4 regions of the Streptomyces sp. NPDC014891 genome follow, and region 4 is predicted to be linked to each of the others. Evidence: riboswitches for the same ligand, from Rfam matches in the RefSeq annotation. Region 4 holds a riboswitch; each other region holds the start of a gene.
What was found. A riboswitch is a leader RNA that binds a small molecule or an ion and turns the genes downstream of it on or off. The one in region 4 is predicted to bind cobalamin.

Region 1 (4,894 bases), on a different contig from region 4:
TCTCGTCCCCACGCCGGTCCTCGCGGCCGCACCGGCGCCCGCCGCCGCGAGGACGGAGGTGGCCATCTCCCCGGTCGACCTCCAGGGGCCCGCGATCTCGGTGGTGAAGGTGACCGTCAAGAACGCGGGGCCCGACCGCATGCGCTCCCTGAAGGTGTCCTTCGCCGGGCCGGTGGGCTGGGCGGTGCAGCCGGCCGAACGCACCGTGAGCGGCGCCCTGTCCGCCGGCCAGTCCGTCGTCACCGAGTTCAGGATCCAGGTTCCGGAGCAGCGACCGGGGTTCGCGATCCGTACGTTCACCGCTGCCGCGACGTACAAGGGCGGTGACGGTGCCGGCTCCGCCACCGGCACGCTGTCCCAGCGCACGGGCGAGCCGCTGGCCGATCTCAAGGCCGCCTACAACGGGGTCGCCGTCACCGACGAGTCCGACACCGCGCCCGGCGACTACGACGGCGAGGGCAACAGCTTCTCCGCCCAGAAGCTCGCGGCCGTCGGCCTGACCCGCGGCGCGTCCGTGAGCGCGCTGGGCGCGAAGCTGACCTGGCCGGACGTGCCGAGCGGCACGAAGGACAACGTGGCGAGTGCCGGACAGGCGGTCACGCTGAGCGGGCAGGGCAGCCGGCTCGTCTTCCTCGGGTCGGGCGTCGGAAGCGGTGCGGCGGGAACGGCCACCGTCTACTACCGGGACGGGACCTCCGCCAAGGGTTCCTTCGGCTTCCCCAACTGGTCCTTCTCCCCCGCCGATGCGCACGGCGCGACGCTGGTCGCGTCGTCCGACGGCCGGAACCGCCCGAGCGGGTACGGGAACGCCGGTATCGCCTACCGCGTGTTCGCCCACTCCATCCCCCTCGACGCGGCGAAGCAGGTCGACTTCGTCGTCCTGCCGGACAACAGCGGCATCCATGTCTTCGACATGGCCATCGCCCCCTGATGTCCCTCGCGTGACCACGCTCCGCTCGGCCGCCCCCGTGCCTTTCGGTCCGGGGGCGGCCGACGTCCGGCGGACGGCCCTCCGGCACCACCGATGTCGGTGCGCGTCTCCAGGGGCCTCACTGCGACGTAGATGCAGGCGGTTGCGCCGTACGGGCCGTCGTCGTGAAGCGAACGAACCCCGGATCCCCTTCCAGCGCCCGCCGACCGTCTCACCGCCTTCCGAACGACCGTGTACCGCGGTGGGCGGACCCTGGGGCCGGGGGGCTCGGCAGGGCTTCTTTCTCTCGGGTGCGGGAGAATCGGGCGATGGACCGATCCGACGATGACGCACGGCCCGACCGGCCTCTCGACGCGCCTCGGCCTTCGTGGGCCGTGGCGTACGACGGGGGCCGACCGGAGGGCGGGCGCGCCTGCGACCATGTCGCGGCTCTCCCTCTAGCGCCGGATGCGCCGGCCGAGGCATGCGCCGATTGCCTGTCCTCGGGTGGGAGTTGGCGGCGGCTGCTCTGGTGCGCGACGTGCGGACACGTCGGTTGCTGTGACAGCTCGCCTGGGCGGCACGCGTACCGGCATCACGAAAGGACCGGGCATCCGGTCGCGCTGACGCTGTCCGCGGACGAGGACTGGGCCTGGTGTTACGAGGACGAGGTCTACCTCGTGCGTTGAACCGCCCGCGGACGGGCGACCCGGCGGGCGTACGCGGCGCCCTCGCACGGTCGTACCGCCCCGCGTACGCCCGGGCGTGCCCGGGGCCGCCCCGGCGCGATGCCGTTCGCCGAGGCGGCGTGAGCCGTCAGAAAGCCGGGCCCGGTGCCGGTACGGGCCCGGGCAGGGGCCCGGGGTGCGGGCCGGGCTCCGGGCGCGGATCGCCCGGCTGGGGGTCCGGACCGGGCTGCGGCGGAGTCGGGGGTACCGGGTCGGGCCCGCCGGGCGTGGGCACCGGGCCGGGGACCGGCCCCGGCTGCGGGCCGGGACCAGGGCCGGGGACCGGGGTGGGGCTCGGAGGCACCGGATCGGGCGGCGGTGTGCCCAGTTCCGTCGTCCCCGCGTGCCAGGGCTCGCGACCGGGCTCCGGCGGTGGCCCCGTCGGGCCGGGAGGGACAGGACGCGTGGGGGGCGCCAGTTCCGGATCCGACGGGTCCGGCAGATTCGGACGGCCGGTCCGTACGTCGCTTCCCATGATCACACCGCCTTACCGGGTAGGGAGGGATGCTGTTCTCCTCCCCCACTCGGCTGCCCGGAGAGATCCTTCTCATGCGCCCACGAGGGCAGGTGCACCCGGGCGGCGGCACGGGCGTGCGGAGGTACGCGCTTCCGTTCTGCGGCTGCCGGGTCGCGATCCACCGGCCGGCCGTTCGCAGGCGAGAGCGGCGACCAGACGGCCCTCACCTGGGATTCCTTCCGGCGGGCGGCCCTCCGGGCCCAAGATCGCCCTGTGGTAGTTTGCCCGGGCCAGTCGTACCCCTGTACGTATCGACACGATATGTGCGCGGGTCAGGGAATCCGGTGGGAATCCGGAGCTGACGCGCAGCGGTGAGGGTGACGGGCGGAGCAGCGGCCACTGGGTCCCGACGGGCCCGGGAAGGCGTTCCGTCCGGACGACCCCGAGTCCGAAGACCTGCTGGCGCCCCGGACGGCGTGCCGTCGTCCGGGAAGCACCGTACGACAGGCTCCGCGCATGAGCCCTGACGCAGAAGGACTCCTCCTGTGCCCCTCGCCCCCCGTTTCCGTGCCGCCGTGCTGCTCGTGGCCGCCGCCGCCCTCGTCTCCGGCTGCGGCGGCACCACCAGGGCGGACGCGCCCGAGGCGAAGCAGGCGGGCCCCGGCCATCCCGTCCGTCTGGACAACTGCGGACAGCGGGTCGAGATCGACCACGTCCCCCGCCGGGCTGTCGCCCTGGACCAGGGATCGGCCGAGATCCTGCTCTCCCTCGGCCTCGCCGACCGCATGGTGGGCACCGCCACCTGGACCGATCCGGTCCTCGGCGGGCTGGAGAAGGCGAACGCGACCGTGCCCCGGCTCGCCGACCGCTACCCGTCCTTCGAGAAGGTCCTCGACGTCGAACCGGACTTCGTCAGCGCGTCCTTCCTGTACACCCTCGGCAAGGGCGGCGTGGCCCCGCGGGAGCGGTTCACGAAGCTCGGCGTGCCCACCTACCTCTCCCCCGGCGACTGCGTCGGCAAGGACAACGGCGGCGGTGGCGACGGTGTGCGGACGAGTCCACTGACCATGGACACCGTGTACGGGGAGATCAGGGACCTCGCCCGCGTCTTCGGTGTGCCGGAGCGCGGGGAGAAGCTCGTGGGCGAGCTCCGGGCCCGGGTCGGGAAGGCCACGGCCGGCGCGGACTTCGGCGACGCGTCCGTCCTCTACTGGTTCTCCGACTCGCAGGGACCGTACATGGCCGGCTGCTGCGGCGCTCCCGGCATCGTCAGCGGGGCGCTCGGTGTGAAGAACGTCTTCGACGACACGAAGGAGGAGTGGCCGCAGATCAACTGGGAGACCGTCGCCGACCGCGATCCCGACGTGCTGGTGATCGCCGATCTGACCCGCCGGGCGCAGTCGGCGGAGAGCGCCGCGAAGAAGATCGAGTTCCTGGAGTCGCACGCGGTCACCCGGAACATGACGGCGGTGCGGAACAGGCGGTACGTGATCCTCAGCGGTCAGGCCATGAACCCCACCATCCGCACGGTCGAGGGCATCGAGAAGGTCTCCGCCGCGCTCAAGACGTACGGTCTCGCGAAGTGACCCGGCCGGGGCTGGAGACGGCGGACCCGCCGGACCGGGATCAGGCAGACCGGCCCGTCGCGGTGGGCCGGCCGGTGCGTGCCTCCGCCCGCTCGTCCCGGGCCCTCGCGCCGGTGGCCGCGGTCGGCGGGGTCGTCCTGCTGTGCGCATCGGTCGCCGTCGCCCTCACGATCGGTCCGGCCGACATCCGCGTCTCGGACTCCTGGTCCGTCGTGGCCGCCCGCCTCGGCGGGAGCCCGTCCGGGCTGAGCGCGATCCGCGACGGCATCGTCTGGGAGCTGAGGCTGCCGCGTACCCTCCTCGCGGCCGTGTGCGGCGCCGGACTCGCGGTCTGCGGCGCGGTCCTCCAGTCGCTGCTGCGCAACCCGCTCGCCGACCCGTTCGTCCTCGGCGTCTCCTCCGGGGCCTCGACCGGTGCGGTGGCCGTCATCGTCCTCGGCGCCGGCGGGGGCCTGCTCTCCGTGACCGGGGGCGCGTTCCTCGGCGCGCTCTGCTCCTTCGCCCTGGTGCTTGTCCTCAGCCACACGCTGGGCGGGTCGACCGACCGCGTCGTGCTGGCCGGGGTGGCGGCGATGCAGCTCTTCTCCGCCCTCACCTCGTTCGTCGTGATGACCGCAGCCGACGCCGAAACCACCCGCGGGGTCCTGTTCTGGCTGCTCGGCTCCCTCGCCGGGGCGGACTGGACGGACGTCGGTGTGTGTGCCGCCGTCCTCGCCGTCGGACTCGTCGTCTGCGGCGGACACGCCCGTACGCTGGACGCCTTCGCGTTCGGCGAGGACGCGGCGGCGACGCTCGGCGTCGGGGTCGCGCGGACCCGTCTCGTCCTGCTCTCGGTCACCGCCCTGCTGACGGCGGTCCTGGTCTCGTCCGCCGGCGCGATCGGCTTCGTCGGTCTGGTCCTGCCACATGCGATCCGTGCCCTGGTGGGCCCCGGTCACGCCCGGCTGCTGCCCCTGACCGCACTGGCCGGGTCGGTCTTCCTGGTGTGGGCCGACACCCTCGCGCGTACGGTGCTCGACCCGCAGGAGGTGCCGGTGGGCGTGGTGACCTCCCTGGTCGGCGTCCCCGCGTTCGTCCTCGTCCTGTACCGCACCAGGAGCACCCCATGACCGACTCGGCGACGCACGTCGGCTCCTCGGGGCTGTACGCCGCACGCGTCTCCCGTACCGCCGGCGGCGCTCTCGTCCTGGACGGCGTGACCGTCGCGCCGCGC
Region 2 (4,894 bases), on a different contig from region 4:
GTAGCGGGCGATGAGGGCGTTGAGCCGGTACTCGTCCCGCCAGAAGGCGGCGGAGGCCGTGCCGCCCGCCCGTGCGTCCTCGTGGATGGCCCGGATGTCGCCGCCCGCGCAGAGTCCGCGCTCCCCCGCGCCGGAGATCACCACCGCGTCGACGGCGGGATCGTCCCGCCAGGCGGTGAGCGCCTCCTCGATGCGCAGCACCATGGGGTGGGTGAGGGCGTTCAGCGCCCGGGGGCGGTTGAGGACCAGCCGGCCCGTGCGGCCCTCGGTGCGGACGAGCACGTCCTCGGTCATCGGAGACTCTCCGTCAGGCCGCGGGCGACGATGACGTTCATGATCTCGTTGGTCCCTTCCAGGATCCGGTGGACCCGCAGGTCCCGGACGATCTTCTCGATCCCGTACTCGCTCAGGTAGCCGTAGCCGCCGTGTAGCTGGAGGGCGCGGTCGGCGACGGAGAAGCCGGTGTCGGTGGCGAACCGTTTGGCCATGGCGCAGAGCTGCACCGCCTGCGGGTCCCCGCGGTCGAGGGCCTCGGCGGCCTGCCGTACCAGGGCGCGGGCGGCGGTGAGTTCGGTGGCCATGTCGGCGAGGCGGAACTGCAGGGCCTGGGCGTCGAGCAGGCGTGCGCCGAAGGCCTCGCGGTCGGCGAGGTGGGCGAGGCTGCGGTCGAGGGCGCTCTGGGCGCCGCCGAGGGAGCAGGCGGCGATGCCGAGGCGGCCGCCGTTGAGGCCGTGCATGGCGATGCGGAAGCCGTCGCCCTCGGCGCCGAGGCGCCGGTCGGCGGGGATCCGCACGCCGTCGAGGACGACCTGCCGGGTGGGCTGCGCGTTCCAGCCCATCTTGCGTTCGTTCGCGCCGAAGGAGACGCCCGGGTCGCCGCGTTCGACGACGAAGGCGGAGATCCCGCCGGGGCCGCCTCCCCCGGTGCGGGCCAGCACGATGTACAGGTCGGAGGATCCGGCACCGGAGATGAACTGTTTCACTCCGCTGAGGACGTAGTGGTCGCCGTCCGGTTCGGCGCGGGTGCGCAGGGCCGCGGCGTCCGATCCGGCGCCCGGCTCGGTGAGGCAGTAGCTGCCCAGGGTCTCGGCGGAGCAGAGGCCGGGGAGCCACCGGGCCCGCTGGGCCGGGTCGCCGTAGCGGTCGATCATCCAGGCGACCATGTTGTGGATGGAGAGGTAGCCGGCGATGGAGGGGCAGCCGGTCGCCAGGGTCTCGAAGACGAGGACGCCGTCGGCCCGGTCCAGTCCGCTGCCGCCGTGCTCCTCCCGTACGTAGACGCCTCCGAGGCCGAGCGCGGCGGCCCTGCGGATGACGTCGACGGGGAAGTGCTTGTCCTGGTCCCAGGCCACCGCGTACGGGGCGAGCTGTTCCTGGGCGAAGTCCAGGGTGACTTCGGCGAGGGCCAGTTGGTCCTCGGTGAGGGTGGTCACGGCGCTCATCCCATCGTCGGCATGGTGAAGCTCGCGCCCTCCTTGACCCCGGAGGGCCAGCGGGAGGTCACGGTCTTGGTGCGGGTGTAGAAGCGGATCGAGTCGGGGCCGTGCTGGTTGAGGTCGCCGAAGCCGGAGCGCTTCCAGCCGCCGAAGGTGTGGTAGGCCACAGGGACCGGGATGGGGACGTTCACGCCGACCATGCCGGTGTTGACACGCCGGGTGAAGTCGCGGGCGGTGTCGCCGTCCCGGGTGAAGATCGCCACGCCGTTGCCGTACGCGTGCTCGCTCGGCAGCCGGAGCGCGCTCTCGTAGTCGGCGGCCCGCGCGACGCACAGCACCGGGCCGAAGATCTCCTCCTGGTAGATCCGCATGGACGGGGTGACGCGGTCGAAGAGCGAGGCGCCGGCGAAGAAGCCGTTCTCATGGCCGGGGAGGGTGAACCCCCGTCCGTCGACGACGAGTTCCGCACCCTCCTCGACCCCGATCCCGACGTAGCGGTCGACCCGCTCCAGGGCGTCCCGGCTGACGAGGGGCCCGAAGTCGGCGTCGGGGTCGTCGGAGGTCCCGATGCGCAGGGAGGCGATGCGCTCCTTCAGCTTCGCCACCAGGGCGTCGGCCGTCTCCTCGCTGACGGGGACGGCGACGGAGATCGCCATGCAGCGCTCGCCGGCGGAGCCGTAGCCCGCCCCGATGAGGGCTTCGGCGGCCTGGTCGAGGTCCGCGTCCGGCATCACGATCATGTGGTTCTTGGCTCCGCCGAAGCACTGGGCACGCTTGCCGTGGGCGGCGGCGGTGGCATAGATGTGCGCGGCGATCGGGGTCGACCCGACGAAGCCCAGGGCCTGCACGCGGGGGTCTTCGAGGAGGGTGTCGACGGCCTCCTTGCCGCCGTTCACGACGTTCAGCACGCCGGGCGGGAGACCGGCCTCCAGGAACAGCTCGGCGAGCCGCAGCGGTACGGAGGGGTCGCGCTCGGACGGCTTGAGGATGAACGCGTTTCCGCAGGCCAGCGCGGGGGCCGCCTTCCAGAGCGGGATCATCGCCGGGAAGTTGAAGGGGGTGATGCCGGCGACGACGCCCAGCGGGCTGCGGAGCGAGTGGACGTCGATGCCGGTGCCGGCGTTGTCGGTGTACTCCCCCTTGAGCAGATGGGGGATCCCGGCGGCGAACTCGACCACTTCCAGACCGCGTTGCAGGTCGCCGTGGGCGTCGGCGACGGTCTTGCCGTGTTCGGCGGAGAGCAGCCGGGCGAGGGATTCCCGTTCGCCTTCGACGAGCTGGAGGAACCGCAGCAGGACGCGCGCGCGGCGCTGCGGGTTCCACCGGCCCCACTCCTGCTGGGCCGTCTCGGCGTCGGCGATCGCCGCCTCGGTGTCGGCGCGTCCGGCCAGGGGCACCCTGGCCTGGACGGCGCCGGTGTTGGGGTCGTACACGTCGGCGAAGAGACCGGACGTGCCGGCGGTGTGCTTTCCGCCGATGAAATGGGTGAGCTCGCGGACCATCGAAGCCTGCTCTCGTCAGGTACGGATCCGAGGAAGGCGCGGCGAGGACGGCGAGGACGGCACCGATCGGGGTGCGCGCACGCGCGTCCGTCCGCGGGACAGGGGAAGGCGGGGACGCCTTCGTCGAGTCACGAACGCGGGGACAGGGCCTCGTGGTTCGGGTACTCCGCCGGATCACCAGGGTCGTGGTCACGTACCGGTGCCATGCGTGTCTGCTCCATCCTCGTGGACAACACGGAACACCCCACGGCCGGTATCCTGACTCCCGGATCAACGCATGCTCTCCGGCCTTCCCGACGGATGGTTTCCGTCAGTGGCCTGACCTGCTGGAAGAGCACACTCCCCGGTCACAGTGGCGGGACCGCGCCGGATTCACACCGGCTTCCCTGCACCGCGGGCTTCGTCACGAAGATATAGTTGGACGTCCTAGTAAGTCCACCCCCGCCCGCGGCGCGGCGGCGCGATCCGGACGGCCGACGGGCGCGGTGTGGGTCCTCGACGGGCCCGCCTACTTCAACCGGCCGGGCCCCCGGGTGGTGCGCGGCGCGGAGGTGCTGGCGCACGTCCTGCACGGGGTGGGGGCGGGAGACCCGGTGTCGGCGGCCGAGGCGTTCCCCCTGCTCTGATCCCCGGCTCAGGCCGACGGGTCGGCGACGGGGTACGGGACGAAGGTGCTGGCGTTCTGGTCGATCAGGAGCGGGCGCCCGAGGGGCGGTGCCGCGCGCTGGGGGCAGTCGAGGCGTTCGCAGACGCGGCAGCCCATGCCGATCGGGGTGGCGGCGGCCGCGTTGTCGAGGTCGAGCCCGTCCGAGTACACGAGCCGGTGCGCGTGGCGGATCTCGCAGCCGAGGCCGATCGCGAAGGTCTTCCCGGGCTCGCCCCAGCCGCCCCGGTGCCGGGTGACGGCGCGGGCCGTCCACAGATGGCGCTGCCCGTCGGGCATGGCGGCGATCTGGACGTGGATGCGTCCGGGCGAGGCGAAGGCCTCGTACACGTTCCACAGGGGGCAGGTGCCGCCGGCCCGGGAGAAGTGGAACCCGGTGGCGGACTGCCGCTTGGACATGTTTCCCGCCCGGTCGACGCGGACGAACGAGAAGGGGACACCGCGCAGCCTGGGACGTTGCAGGGTGCTGAGGCGGTGGCAGACCGTCTCGTAGCCGAGCCCGAAGCGGTCGGTGAGCCGTTCGATGTCGTACCGGAACTCCTCGGCCGCCGTGTGGAAGGCCTCGTAGGGGAGGATCAGCGCGGCGGCGAAGTAGTTGGCGATGCCGATCCGCGCCAGCCGGTGGGCCGGACCTCCCGGCGGGAAGTCCTCGGCGGCCTGGCGGTCCAGGCCGTCTCCGTATTCCAGGAGCGCCAGCTGTGTCGCCATGCGGAAGGCGCGCTGACCGGGGCGGAGACGGGTGGACAGCCGCAGGGTCCGGGTCCGCTCGTCGTAGGAGTGCAGCCGGTCCCCCGTGTCGGTGGAGAAGCGGACGCCGTGCCGGTCGGAGAGCCGGGCGCTCAGGGCGCTGATGATGTCGCCGGGCCGGATGGCGATCTCCGCCGCGAGCGCCTCCGCCGCGAGGTCGGTCTCGTGGAGGTAGTTCTGCCTGCGGTAGAAGAAGTCGCGGATCTCCTCGTGCGGGGAGCGCGGCAGCTCGGGGTCCGATCCCCGCAGGTCCGCCGCGTCGGCGATCCGCTCGGCGAGACGCTGGTTGCGCCGCCCCAGGTCGACCAGGACATGGGCGACCGCCGGACTCCGCGAGGCCAGCTCGGCGAGGTCGGACGAGGAGACCCGGGCCGCGGCGAGCTCCCCCGCCAGTGCTTCACGGAGGTCCGCGACGAGACGGCCGGTGTCCCGCTCCGAGAAGAAGCCGGGATCGACCCCGAACGCCTCGGTGAGACGCAGCAGCACCGGCACGGTGAGCGGTCGGGCGTCGTGCTCCATCTGGTTGAGGTAGCTGGGCGAGATGG
Region 3 (4,894 bases), on a different contig from region 4:
AAGCCGTCGTCCTCCGGACGCTGCTCCAGGCCCAGGTCGTGGTCGAGCTTGGCGGCCTGGATCAGCGTCCAGATCTGGGCGCGGATCGCGGGCAGCTTCGCCGGGTCCATCGAGGAGATCTGCGCGTACTCGTCGAGGAGCTGCTCCAGGCGCGCGATGTCGCCGTACGAGTCGGCGCGCGCCATCGGCGGCACCAGGTGGTCGACGAGCGTCGCGTGCACGCGCCGCTTGGCCTGGGTGCCCTCGCCCGGGTCGTTGACGAGGAACGGGTAGATCAGCGGGAGGTCGCCGAGGGCCGCGTCGGGGCCGCAGGCGGCGGAAAGGCCGGCGTTCTTGCCGGGCAGCCACTCCAGGTTGCCGTGCTTGCCCAGGTGCACCATGGCGTCGGCGCCGAAGCCGCCGTCCTCGGCGCGGGCGGCGATCCAGCGGTAGGCGGCCAGGTAGTGGTGGGACGGCGGGAGGTCGGGGTCGTGGTAGATCGCGATCGGGTTCTCGCCGAAGCCGCGCGGCGGCTGGATGAGGACCAGCAGGTTCCCCCGGCGGAGGGCGGCGAGGACGATGTCGCCCTCCGGATTGCGCGAGCGGTCGAGGAACATCTCGCCGGGCGCCGGGCCCCAGTGCTCCTCGACGTGGGTCCGCAGCTCCTCCGGGAGCGTCGCGTACCAGCGCTTGTAGTCGGCGGCCGGGATGCGGACCGGGTTCCTGGCGAGCTGCTCCTCCGTCAGCCAGTCCTGGTCGTGGCCGCCGGCCTCGATGAGGGCGTAGATCAGCTCGTCGCCGTCGCCGGAGACCACGCCCGGCAGGTCCGCCTCGGGCCCGAAGTCGTACCCCTCGGCGATCAGCCGGCGCAGCAGCGACACGGCGGAGGCCGGGGTGTCGAGGCCGACGGCGTTGCCGATGCGGGAGTGCTTCGTCGGGTAGGCGGAGAGGACGAGCGCCAGCCTCTTCTCGGCGTTCGGGATGTGCCGGAGGCGGGCGTGCCGCACGGCGATCCCGGCGACACGGGCGGCGCGCTCGGCGTCGGCCACGTAGGCGGGCAGGCCGTCCTCGTCGATCTCCTTGAAGGAGAACGGCACGGTGATCAGGCGCCCGTCGAACTCGGGGACGGCGACCTGTCCGGCGGCGTCCAGCGGGGACAGGCCCTCGTCGTTCTCCTCCCAGGCGGCGCGCGAACCGGTCAGGCACAGGGCCTGGAGGATCGGCACGTCGAGCGCGGCGAGCGCGCCCGCGTCCCAGGCCTCCTCGTCGCCGCCGGCCTGCGCCTCGGCGGGCTTGGTGCCGCCCGCCGCGAGGACGGTGGTGACGATCGCGTCGGCGGTGCGGAGCCTGTCGATCAGCTCCGGTTCGGGGGCGCGCAGGGAGGTCACGTACAGCGGGACGGCCCGCGCACCGGCGTCCTCGATCGCGTCGCACAGGACGCCGACGAAGGCGGTGTTCCCGCTCATGTGGTGGGCGCGGTAGTAGAGCACGGCGACGGTGGGGCCGGTGGTCGCGCGGGCGGTGCGCTCCAGCGGGCCCCAGGTCGGGGCGGCCGCCGGGGACTCGAAGCCGTGACCGGTGAGCAGCACGGTGTCGGAGAGGAAGCGGGCCAGCTGCTCCAGGTTCGCCGGGCCGCCGTGCGCCAGGTAGGCGTGCGCCTCGGTGGCGACGCCGACGGGGACGGTGGACGCCTCCATCAGCTGCGCGTCGGGAGCCTGTTCGCCGCTGAGGACGACCACCGGCTTTCCGGCGGCGCGCACCGCGTCGAGGCCGTCCTCCCAGGAGCGGAGGCCGCCGAGGAGACGGACGACGACGAGGTCGGCCTCGGCCAGGAGGCCGGTCAGGTCGGCGAGGGGGAGACGGGCGGGGTTGGCGAAGCGGTACTCCACCGGACCGCCGGCCGCGCGGGCGCTGAGCAGGTCGGTGTCGGAGTGCGACAGCAGCAGGAGCATGGCGAGCTCAGGCCTTCCTCGGGGTTGTCCGCGCCCCGGGTGGTCGTGTGGACGGCGGGAGTTCCTGACTCACCCGCGGATGCGGGCTCACAGTGGCGGGACCGCGCCGGATTCTCACCGGGCTTCCTCCCCGGGGTCCTGGGACCCCATGCCGATCTGCATCCTAGATCGTGGCGTCGGCGGGCCCCAGGGAGCGGCGGAGTCGACCGGATCACACCCGCTGGTCGACCGGATCACACCCGCTGGTCGGCCGGTTCCCCGTCGGTATGCTCGCCGCCATGCCGCCCACCCCGCCCCCGACGCCCGAACCGGGCGAACCTCGCACAAGGGACCGTGGCGACGCGTGCCCCGGGGCGCTGCGCCTGCACTCCGCCGACGACGGCCGCCTCGCCCGACTCCGGCTTCCCGGAGGGCGCCTGACGGCACATCAGGTCGAGATCCTGGCGGCCGCCGCGGAGCGTCTGGGCGACGGACGGCTCAGCGTCACCTCCCGCGGCAACGCCGAGCTGCGCGGTCTCGGCGACGACTGCGGGGCCGAGCTGGCGGCGCTCCTCGCCGAGGCCGGCCTGCTGCCCTCCCCCAGCCACGAACGCGTCCGGAACATCGTCGCCTCGCCGGCCTCGGGCCTCGACGGACTCGGCGCGGCCGACGTGCAGTTGTGGGCCCGGGAGCTCGACACCCACCTGCTCTCCGCGCCCTGGGCGGCGGCGCTCTCCGGCCGGTTCCTCTTCGTCCTCGACGACGGGCGGGGGGACGTCGCCGGACTCGGCGGCGATGTGACCTTGGTCGCAGTGGGCGGCGGGGAGGCGGAGCTGCACGTCGGCGGGCGGGCCGTCCGGCTCGCGGCCTCCGACGCGCCCGCGGCCGCGCTGGCCGCGGCGGGCGGTTTCCTGGCCGCCGCCGCCGAGGCCGGCACCGGCGCCTGGCGGGTCCGCGAGCTGCCTCCGGGGTACGGCGTGGACCTCGCGGAGTGCGGGGTCGCCGGGGAATCCGTCCCCGCGCCGGCGCTCCCGTACGGCCCTCCCCCCGCGCCCGGCGTCCTCGGGCCCGCCGCCCTGTCGGTGCTCGCCCCGCTCGGCCGGCTCACCGCCGGCCGGCTGCGGGCGCTGCTCCCCGCCGACGAGGTACGGCTCACGCCCTGGCGCGGGGTCGTCGTGGCCGGAACGGACCCCGGGCGGCTGCCCCTGCTCGACGCGGCCGGGCTGATCACCCGCCCCGACTCCCCCTGGGCCGGGGTCACCGCCTGCACCGGACGGCCGGGCTGCGCCAAGTCCCTCGCGGACGTCCGCGAGGACGCGACACCGGGACCGACCCCGGGCCCCGGCTCCGGCTCGGGACCAGCCCCGGGCCCCGGCTCGGGCTCGGAACCGGCCCCGGGATCCGGCTCGCGCCGATCCGGCCCGCCCGTCCTCCCCGTGCACTTCTCCGGGTGCGAGCGGCGCTGCGGACACCCGCACGGCGTCTGGACCGACGTCCTCGCCACCGCCGGCGGCGACTACCTGGTGAACGGCGTTCCCACCCCCCGTACCGCCCTGCCCGAAGCCGTGACCGCGGCCCGCACGACGAGATGAGCGAGAGCAACAGGATGTTCGACTACGAGAAGGACGGGGCGGAGATCTACCGCCGGTCCTTTGCCACGATCCGCGCCGAGGCGGATCTGGCGGGCCTGCCCGCCGACGTCGCCCAGGTGGCGGTCCGGATGATCCACGCCTGCGGCATGACCGACCTCGTACGCGACATCGCCTGGTCGCCGCAGGTCGTCACGCGGGCCCGCGCCGCCCTCCGGGCCGGAGCACCGATCCTCTGCGACGCGCAGATGGTCGCGAGCGGCGTCACCCGGCGGCGGCTGCCCGCCGACAACGACGTGGTCTGCACCCTCTCCGACCCGTCCGTGCCGGCCCTCGCCGCCGAGCTGGGCACCACCCGCTCCGCCGCCGCCCTCGAACTGTGGCGGGACCGCCTCGAAGGCTCGGTCGTCGCCATCGGCAACGCGCCGACCGCCCTCTTCCACCTGCTCCAGATGGTCGCCGACGGCGCCGGGAGGCCCGCCGCCGTCCTCGGCATACCCGTCGGCTTCATCGGCGCCGCCGAGTCCAAGGACGCCCTGGCCGCACAGGACCTCGGCCTCGACTACCTCGTCGTCCGGGGCCGGCGCGGCGGCAGCGCGATGACGGCCGCCGCGATCAACGCGATCGCCCACGAAGCGGAGATCCAGGCATGACCACCGTGACCGGAAAGCTGTACGGCGTCGGCCTCGGGCCCGGCGACCCGGACCTCCTGACCCTCGCCGCGGTGAAGGCGATCGCCGCCGCCGACGTGATCGCGTACCACTCGGCCCGCCACGGCCGTTCCATCGCCCGCTCGATCGCCGCCGAGCACCTCCGCGAGGACCACATCGAGGAGCGGCTGATGTACCCGCTCACCGTGGAGACCACGGACCACCCGGGCGGCTACCGGGGCGCCCTGAACGACTTCTACGAGGAGGCCGCCGCCCGGCTCGCCGCGCACCTCGACGCCGGACGCACCGTCGCGGTCCTCGCCGAGGGCGACCCGCTGTTCTACGGCTCGTACCAGCACATGCACAAGCGGCTCGCCGACCGCTACGACACGACCGTCATCCCCGGCGTGACCTCGGTGTCCGCCGCCGCCGCCCGGCTCGGCGAGCCGCTGTGCGAGGCGGAGGAGGTCCTCACGATCATCCCCGGCACGCTGCCGGAGGACGAGCTGACGGCCCGCCTCGCGGGCACCGACTCGGCGGTCGTGATGAAGCTCGGCCGCACCTTCCCCACCGTGAAGCGGGCCCTGGACCGGGCCGGCCGCCTGGACGACGCCCGGTACGTGGAGCGGGCGTTCATGGCGGGCGAGCGGACCGGTGACCTCGTGGACGTCGACCCGGAGACCGTCCCGTACTTCTCGGTCGCCGTGCTCCCCTCCCGCGTCGACCGCGAGCCCGCCGTACGGGA
Region 4 (4,894 bases):
CGCAGGGCCATCGAGGCGCCGGTCCCCCAGCCGTGCAGGACGACCTTCGCGGCGCCCCGGTGGACGGCGTAGCGGATGGCGGCGTCGACGTCGCGCCACTCGGAGTCGCCGAGGTGGGCGAGGCCGTCCGGGGAGGCGGGGGCCCCCTCGTCGCCCCGGTAGGCGGGGACGAGGACGGGGACGTGGCGCCGGTTGTAGAAGGGGACCACGTTCAGCGGGTGCTCGCGGGTGCCGCCGAGCCCGTGCAGGGCGATCACCCAGAGGGTGCGGGGCGCCGCGACGAGCCAGGCCGGCAGGGGGCCGAGTTCGCCGGGGATCTCGGCGTCCTCGTGGGCGAGCCCGAGGGCGGTGGTCGGCGTCCCGATGTGCAGCTGGGGGGTGAGGCGGACGCGGGAGCCGGGGCCGAGGAGTCCGCGTTCGACGCGTTCGAGGCGCCGCACGACGGTGTCCGCGGTGTGCGGGACCCGGTCGAGGACGGGGCCGGTGACGGCGTGCTGGCCGTGGCCCTCCAGGCCGTAGGTCCCGGGGCGCAGCGAGGCGAGGCTGCGGGTGAGCGTGATCCGGTCGGGACCCGTGGCGTGCACGGTGAGTCTGGGGTCCCCGGGCAGGGGACGTACGGACGGCGCCTTGAGGGCGGCGTCGCTGGCGTACCGGCCGGCCGCGAACGCGACCGCGCCGACACCGATCAGGGTGGTGACGGCCGCTGCCGTCGCTGTAGCCGGGCGCACGCTCCCAGTCTCGGCAGGACGGGGGCGGTCTGCCACCGGTGGGACCCGGACGGCCCGACCGAGGGGCGCCCGGAGGGGCCGTCGGCGGCTTCTCGTCCGGGGCCGTTCCGGGTGCCGGGAGACCCTCCGGAGGGTGACCTGGGTCTCGTCGGCGGGGTCCCCCGGTCGGATGGTTCCGTCCAGGGGGCGGAACCGGTGGACGGCGGGGGGACGGGGGTGGGTCGCATGTGCCCGGTGATGACCGGTATTACCCGGGGTTGCGGGGTGACCGCATGCTGGACAGCGGAGCTCGGGGAGGCGTAAGCGGAATCCCCGGACGCCGGTTCGGGACACCACAACGCCTGACCCAGTTCACCTTCCGTTCACCCAGGTTGCTTACGTTCGTCCCGCCACTGACCTCAAACGATTGCCTGGGTAAATGGAACACATCACGCTGCTGCTCGCCATTGTGGTCGTGACAGCTCTCGTGTTCGATTTCACGAACGGTTTCCACGACACCGCGAACGCGATGGCCACCACCATCTCGACCGGTGCGCTCAAGCCGAAGACGGCGGTGGCCATGTCCGCCGTGCTGAACCTCGTCGGCGCGTTCCTGTCCGTGGAGGTCGCCAAGACGATCTCCGGCGGGATCATCAACGAAGAGGGCATTCGTACAGAGGTGATCTTCGCCGCCTTGGTGGGCGCGATCCTCTGGAACCTCCTGACCTGGCTGCTCGGACTCCCGTCCAGCTCCTCCCACGCCCTCTTCGGCGGCCTCATCGGCGCCGCGGTCATGTCGGCCGGCTGGTCGGCCGTGAACGGGCCCACCATCGTCACCAAGGTCCTCATCCCGGCCGTCGCCGCGCCGCTCGTCGCCGGCCTCGCCGCGATGGCCGCCACCCGGCTGACGTACAAGATCAAGGCCAACCCCGAGGCGAAGGCCACGGCCAAGGGCTACCGGGCGGGCCAGATCGCCTCCGCCGGTCTCGTCTCCCTCGCCCACGGCACCAACGACGCCCAGAAGACGATGGGCATCATCACCCTGGCCCTGGTCACCCAGGGTGTCGTCGCCCCGGGCTCGAACCCCCCGCTGTGGGTCGTCGTCTCCGCCGGTGTGGCCATCGCCCTCGGCACGTACCTCGGCGGCTGGCGCATCATCCGCACCATGGGCAAGGGCCTCACCGACCTCCAGCCGCAGCAGGGCTTCGCCGCCCAGACCAGCGCCGCGACGGTCATCCTCGCCTCCTCTCACCTCGGCTTCTCCCTCTCCACCACCCAGTCCTGCTCGGGTGCCGTGATGGGCGCCGGTCTCGGCCGCAAGGGCGGCGTCGTCCGCTGGTCGACCGCCACCCGGATGTTCGTCGCCTGGGGTCTGACCCTGCCCGCCGCCGCCCTGGTCGGCGCCGGTGCAGAGTTCCTCACCAAGCAGGGCCCCTGGGGCATCGCCGCCGTCGCCGTCCTGCTGGTCGTCGGCTCGGGCGTCATCTGGTCGCTCTCCCGCCGCAAGCCGGTCGACCACAACAACGTCACCGACGACGACCTCGACGGCGAGCCCGCGGGCGTCGTGACCACCGCCATGGCCGCCGTCACCCCGCCGCCGCCCGCCGGCTCCGTCGCCGCCGTCGCGGACGAGGAGCTCCGGACGACCATCCCCGCGCCGGCCCCCACCGACCCGACCGCTCCCCCGGCCCCCGCCGCCGCGGTCTAAGGAACGAACGACATGAAGATCGACTGGGCAGCTCTCGGCTCCGTCTTCGGAGTCAGCCTCGTGGCGACCGTCGCGCTCGTGGGCCTCTTCACCCTCGGCATCGTCGGCCTCACCAAGCAGGAGGAGGCCGCCGCCCGCGGAGGCTCCGCGGCTCTGGCCCGTACCGCCGCGTACGCCTGCTTCGCGCTGTGCGCGGCGGCCGTCGCGTACGGCATCTACCTGATCGTCGTCTGACGGTCCGCCCCGCCGTCGTGTCTGTGGTGCTCCGCACAGTGACCCGGCGCAGGTCAAGGGTGAGTTGACGGCTGTTCTCGGGGCGTGGTGGACTGCCGGGGCCATTACGGCGGCAGCAGAGGAAGTCCGGTGCGAATCCGGCGCGGTCCCGCCACTGTGACCGGATCCGAGGGTCCGGGAGTCAGGAACTCTCGCCGCCGGTCACGTCGATCCAGGGCGCGGACCCTGAGTGAGGACATGCGCCATGCCCGGCCGCAGCGGAACCGGCCTCACCTCCCCCGGCGTCTTCGCGTACGGCGCGGTCGCCGGTCTCGCCGTCGACCTGCTCGTCGGCGACCCCCGCCGCGGGCATCCCGTCGCCGCGTTCGGCCGGGCGGCCGCCGCGGTCGAGGACCGCCTGCACCACGACCACCGCGGCTGGGGCGCCCTGCACACCGCCGTCTGCGCCGGATCCACCGTCGCCCTCGGGGCGCTCGCCGCCCGGGCCGTACGGAACCGGCCGGCCGCCGCCGTCGCCCTGACCGCCGCCTCCGTGTGGGCGGTCGTCGGCGGTACGACCCTGGGGCGGGAGGCCCGGGCCATCGGCGGGGCGCTCGCCGCCGGCGACCTGGAGGTGGCCCGGGAACGGCTGCCGCACCTCTGCGGACGCGACCCGCAGTCCCTGGACGGACCCGCGATGGCCCGCGCCGTCGTGGAGTCGGTCGCCGAGAACACCTCCGACGCCGTGGTCGGCGCGCTCTTCTGGGGCGCGGTCGCGGGCGTCCCGGGCCTCGTCGGCTTCCGCGCCGTGAACACCCTCGACGCCATGGTCGGCCACAGGTCGCCCAGGCACCGCCGCTTCGGCTGGGCCTCGGCCCGCCTCGACGACGTGGCCGGCTGGCCCGGGGCCCGGCTGACGGCCGCCCTGGCGAGCGTCGCCGGCGGGAACCCGCGCGGGGCCCTGCGCGCCTGGCGGGCCGACGCGGCGAAGCACCCCAGCCCCAACGCGGGCCCCGTCGAGGCCTCCTTCGCGGGCGCCCTCGGCGTACGCCTCGGCGGCACTCTGGCGTACGGCGGCCGGGTCGAGCACCGGCCGGTGCTCAACGGCGGGGGGCGGGACGTGGAGGTGGCCGACATCGACCGGGCCGTGCGCCTGTCCCGGCGGGTCACCGCACTCACGCTGGCCGTCTGTGCCGGCGGCCGACTGATATCCGGCGCCCTGGGCGCGCCGGCCCGGAAGCGGAGGAACGCGTGAGGGGCGGGGGTCTGCTCGTCGCCGGGACCACGTCCGACGCGGGCAAGAGCGTCGTGACGGCCGGCATCTGCCGCTGGCTGGTCCGCAAGGGCCTGAAGGTGGCGCCGTTCAAGGGGCAGAACATGTCCCTCAACTCCTTCGTCACCCGGGAGGGCGCCGAGATCGGCCGCGCCCAGGCCATGCAGGCGCAGGCCGCGCGGGTGGAGCCCACCGCGCTGATGAACCCCGTGCTGCTCAAGCCCGGCAGCGACCGGTCCAGCCAGGTCGTCCTGATGGGCCGGCCGGTCGGCGAGCTGAGCGCCCGCGGCTACCACGGAGGGCGGCAGAAGGAGCTCTTCGAGCCGGTCCTCGCCTGCCTGGAGGAGCTGCGGAGCACGTACGACGCGGTGATCTGCGAGGGCGCGGGCAGCCCGGCCGAGATCAACCTGCGGCGCACCGACATCGTGAACATGGGGATCGCGAGGGCGGCGAGGCTGCCGGTCGTGGTGGTCGGCGACATCGACCGGGGCGGGGTCTTCGCCCAGTTCTTCGGCACGACAGCGCTGCTCGCCCCCGAGGACCAGGAGCTCGTCGCGGGCTACCTCGTGAACAAGTTCCGCGGCGACGTGACGCTGCTGGAACCGGGCCTCGACATGCTGCTCGGACTCACCGGCCGGCGGACCTTCGGCGTCCTGCCGTACGCCCACGGGCTCGGCATCGACGAGGAGGACGGCCTCCGGGTCTCGCTGCGGGGCGCGGTGCGCGAGTCCGTCGTCGCGCCGCCGGTCGGCGAGGACGTGCTGCGCGTCGCGGTCTGCGCGGTGCCCCTGATGTCCAACTTCACCGACGTGGACGCGCTGGCCGCCGAGCCGGGCGTCGTGGTCCGGTTCGTGGACCGGGCCGAGGAGCTCGTCGACGCCGACCTGGTCGTCGTGCCGGGGACCCGCGGCACCGTCAAGGCCCTCGCCTGGCTGCGCGAGCGCGGTCTCGCCGACGCCCTGGCGCGGCGGGCGGCCGAGGGCCGGCCGGTGC

Region 1: it holds a riboswitch for cobalamin, as region 4 does, so the genes downstream of both, ACF09E_RS12720 (ABC transporter substrate-binding protein) here and ACF09E_RS26175 (cobalamin biosynthesis protein) in region 4, are expected to answer to the same signal.
Region 2: it holds a riboswitch for cobalamin, as region 4 does, so the genes downstream of both, ACF09E_RS14545 (CoA-acylating methylmalonate-semialdehyde dehydrogenase) here and ACF09E_RS26175 (cobalamin biosynthesis protein) in region 4, are expected to answer to the same signal.
Region 3: it holds a riboswitch for cobalamin, as region 4 does, so the genes downstream of both, cobN (cobaltochelatase subunit CobN) here and ACF09E_RS26175 (cobalamin biosynthesis protein) in region 4, are expected to answer to the same signal.

The regions. Positions count from the first base shown of each region.
Region 1 is NZ_JBIBWF010000004.1:181,705-186,598, forward strand. It holds gene ACF09E_RS12710 (NEW3 domain-containing protein) at 1-931, shown strand, start outside; gene ACF09E_RS12715 (UBP-type zinc finger domain-containing protein) at 1,306-1,599, shown strand; cobalamin riboswitch at 2,392-2,555, shown strand; gene ACF09E_RS12720 (ABC transporter substrate-binding protein) at 2,641-3,681, shown strand; gene ACF09E_RS12725 (FecCD family ABC transporter permease) at 3,756-4,790, shown strand; gene ACF09E_RS12730 (ABC transporter ATP-binding protein) at 4,787-4,894, shown strand, end outside.
Region 2 is NZ_JBIBWF010000004.1:589,585-594,478, forward strand. It holds gene ACF09E_RS14535 (enoyl-CoA hydratase/isomerase family protein) at 1-294, opposite strand, end outside; gene ACF09E_RS14540 (acyl-CoA dehydrogenase family protein) at 291-1,442, opposite strand; gene ACF09E_RS14545 (CoA-acylating methylmalonate-semialdehyde dehydrogenase) at 1,439-2,938, opposite strand; cobalamin riboswitch at 3,169-3,349, opposite strand; gene ACF09E_RS14550 (hypothetical protein) at 3,424-3,564, shown strand; gene ACF09E_RS14555 (short-chain fatty acyl-CoA regulator family protein) at 3,573-4,894, opposite strand, start outside.
Region 3 is NZ_JBIBWF010000008.1:140,704-145,597, reverse strand. It holds gene cobN (cobaltochelatase subunit CobN) at 1-1,931, opposite strand, end outside; cobalamin riboswitch at 1,971-2,096, opposite strand; gene ACF09E_RS23305 (cobalamin biosynthesis protein CobG) at 2,198-3,502, shown strand; gene ACF09E_RS23300 (precorrin-8X methylmutase) at 3,499-4,152, shown strand; gene cobJ (precorrin-3B C(17)-methyltransferase) at 4,149-4,894, shown strand, end outside.
Region 4 is NZ_JBIBWF010000009.1:356,821-361,714, reverse strand. It holds gene ACF09E_RS26190 (alpha/beta hydrolase) at 1-728, opposite strand, end outside; gene ACF09E_RS26185 (anion permease) at 1,147-2,415, shown strand; gene ACF09E_RS26180 (hypothetical protein) at 2,428-2,649, shown strand; cobalamin riboswitch at 2,721-2,863, shown strand; gene ACF09E_RS26175 (cobalamin biosynthesis protein) at 2,894-3,883, shown strand; gene ACF09E_RS26170 (cobyric acid synthase) at 3,880-4,894, shown strand, end outside.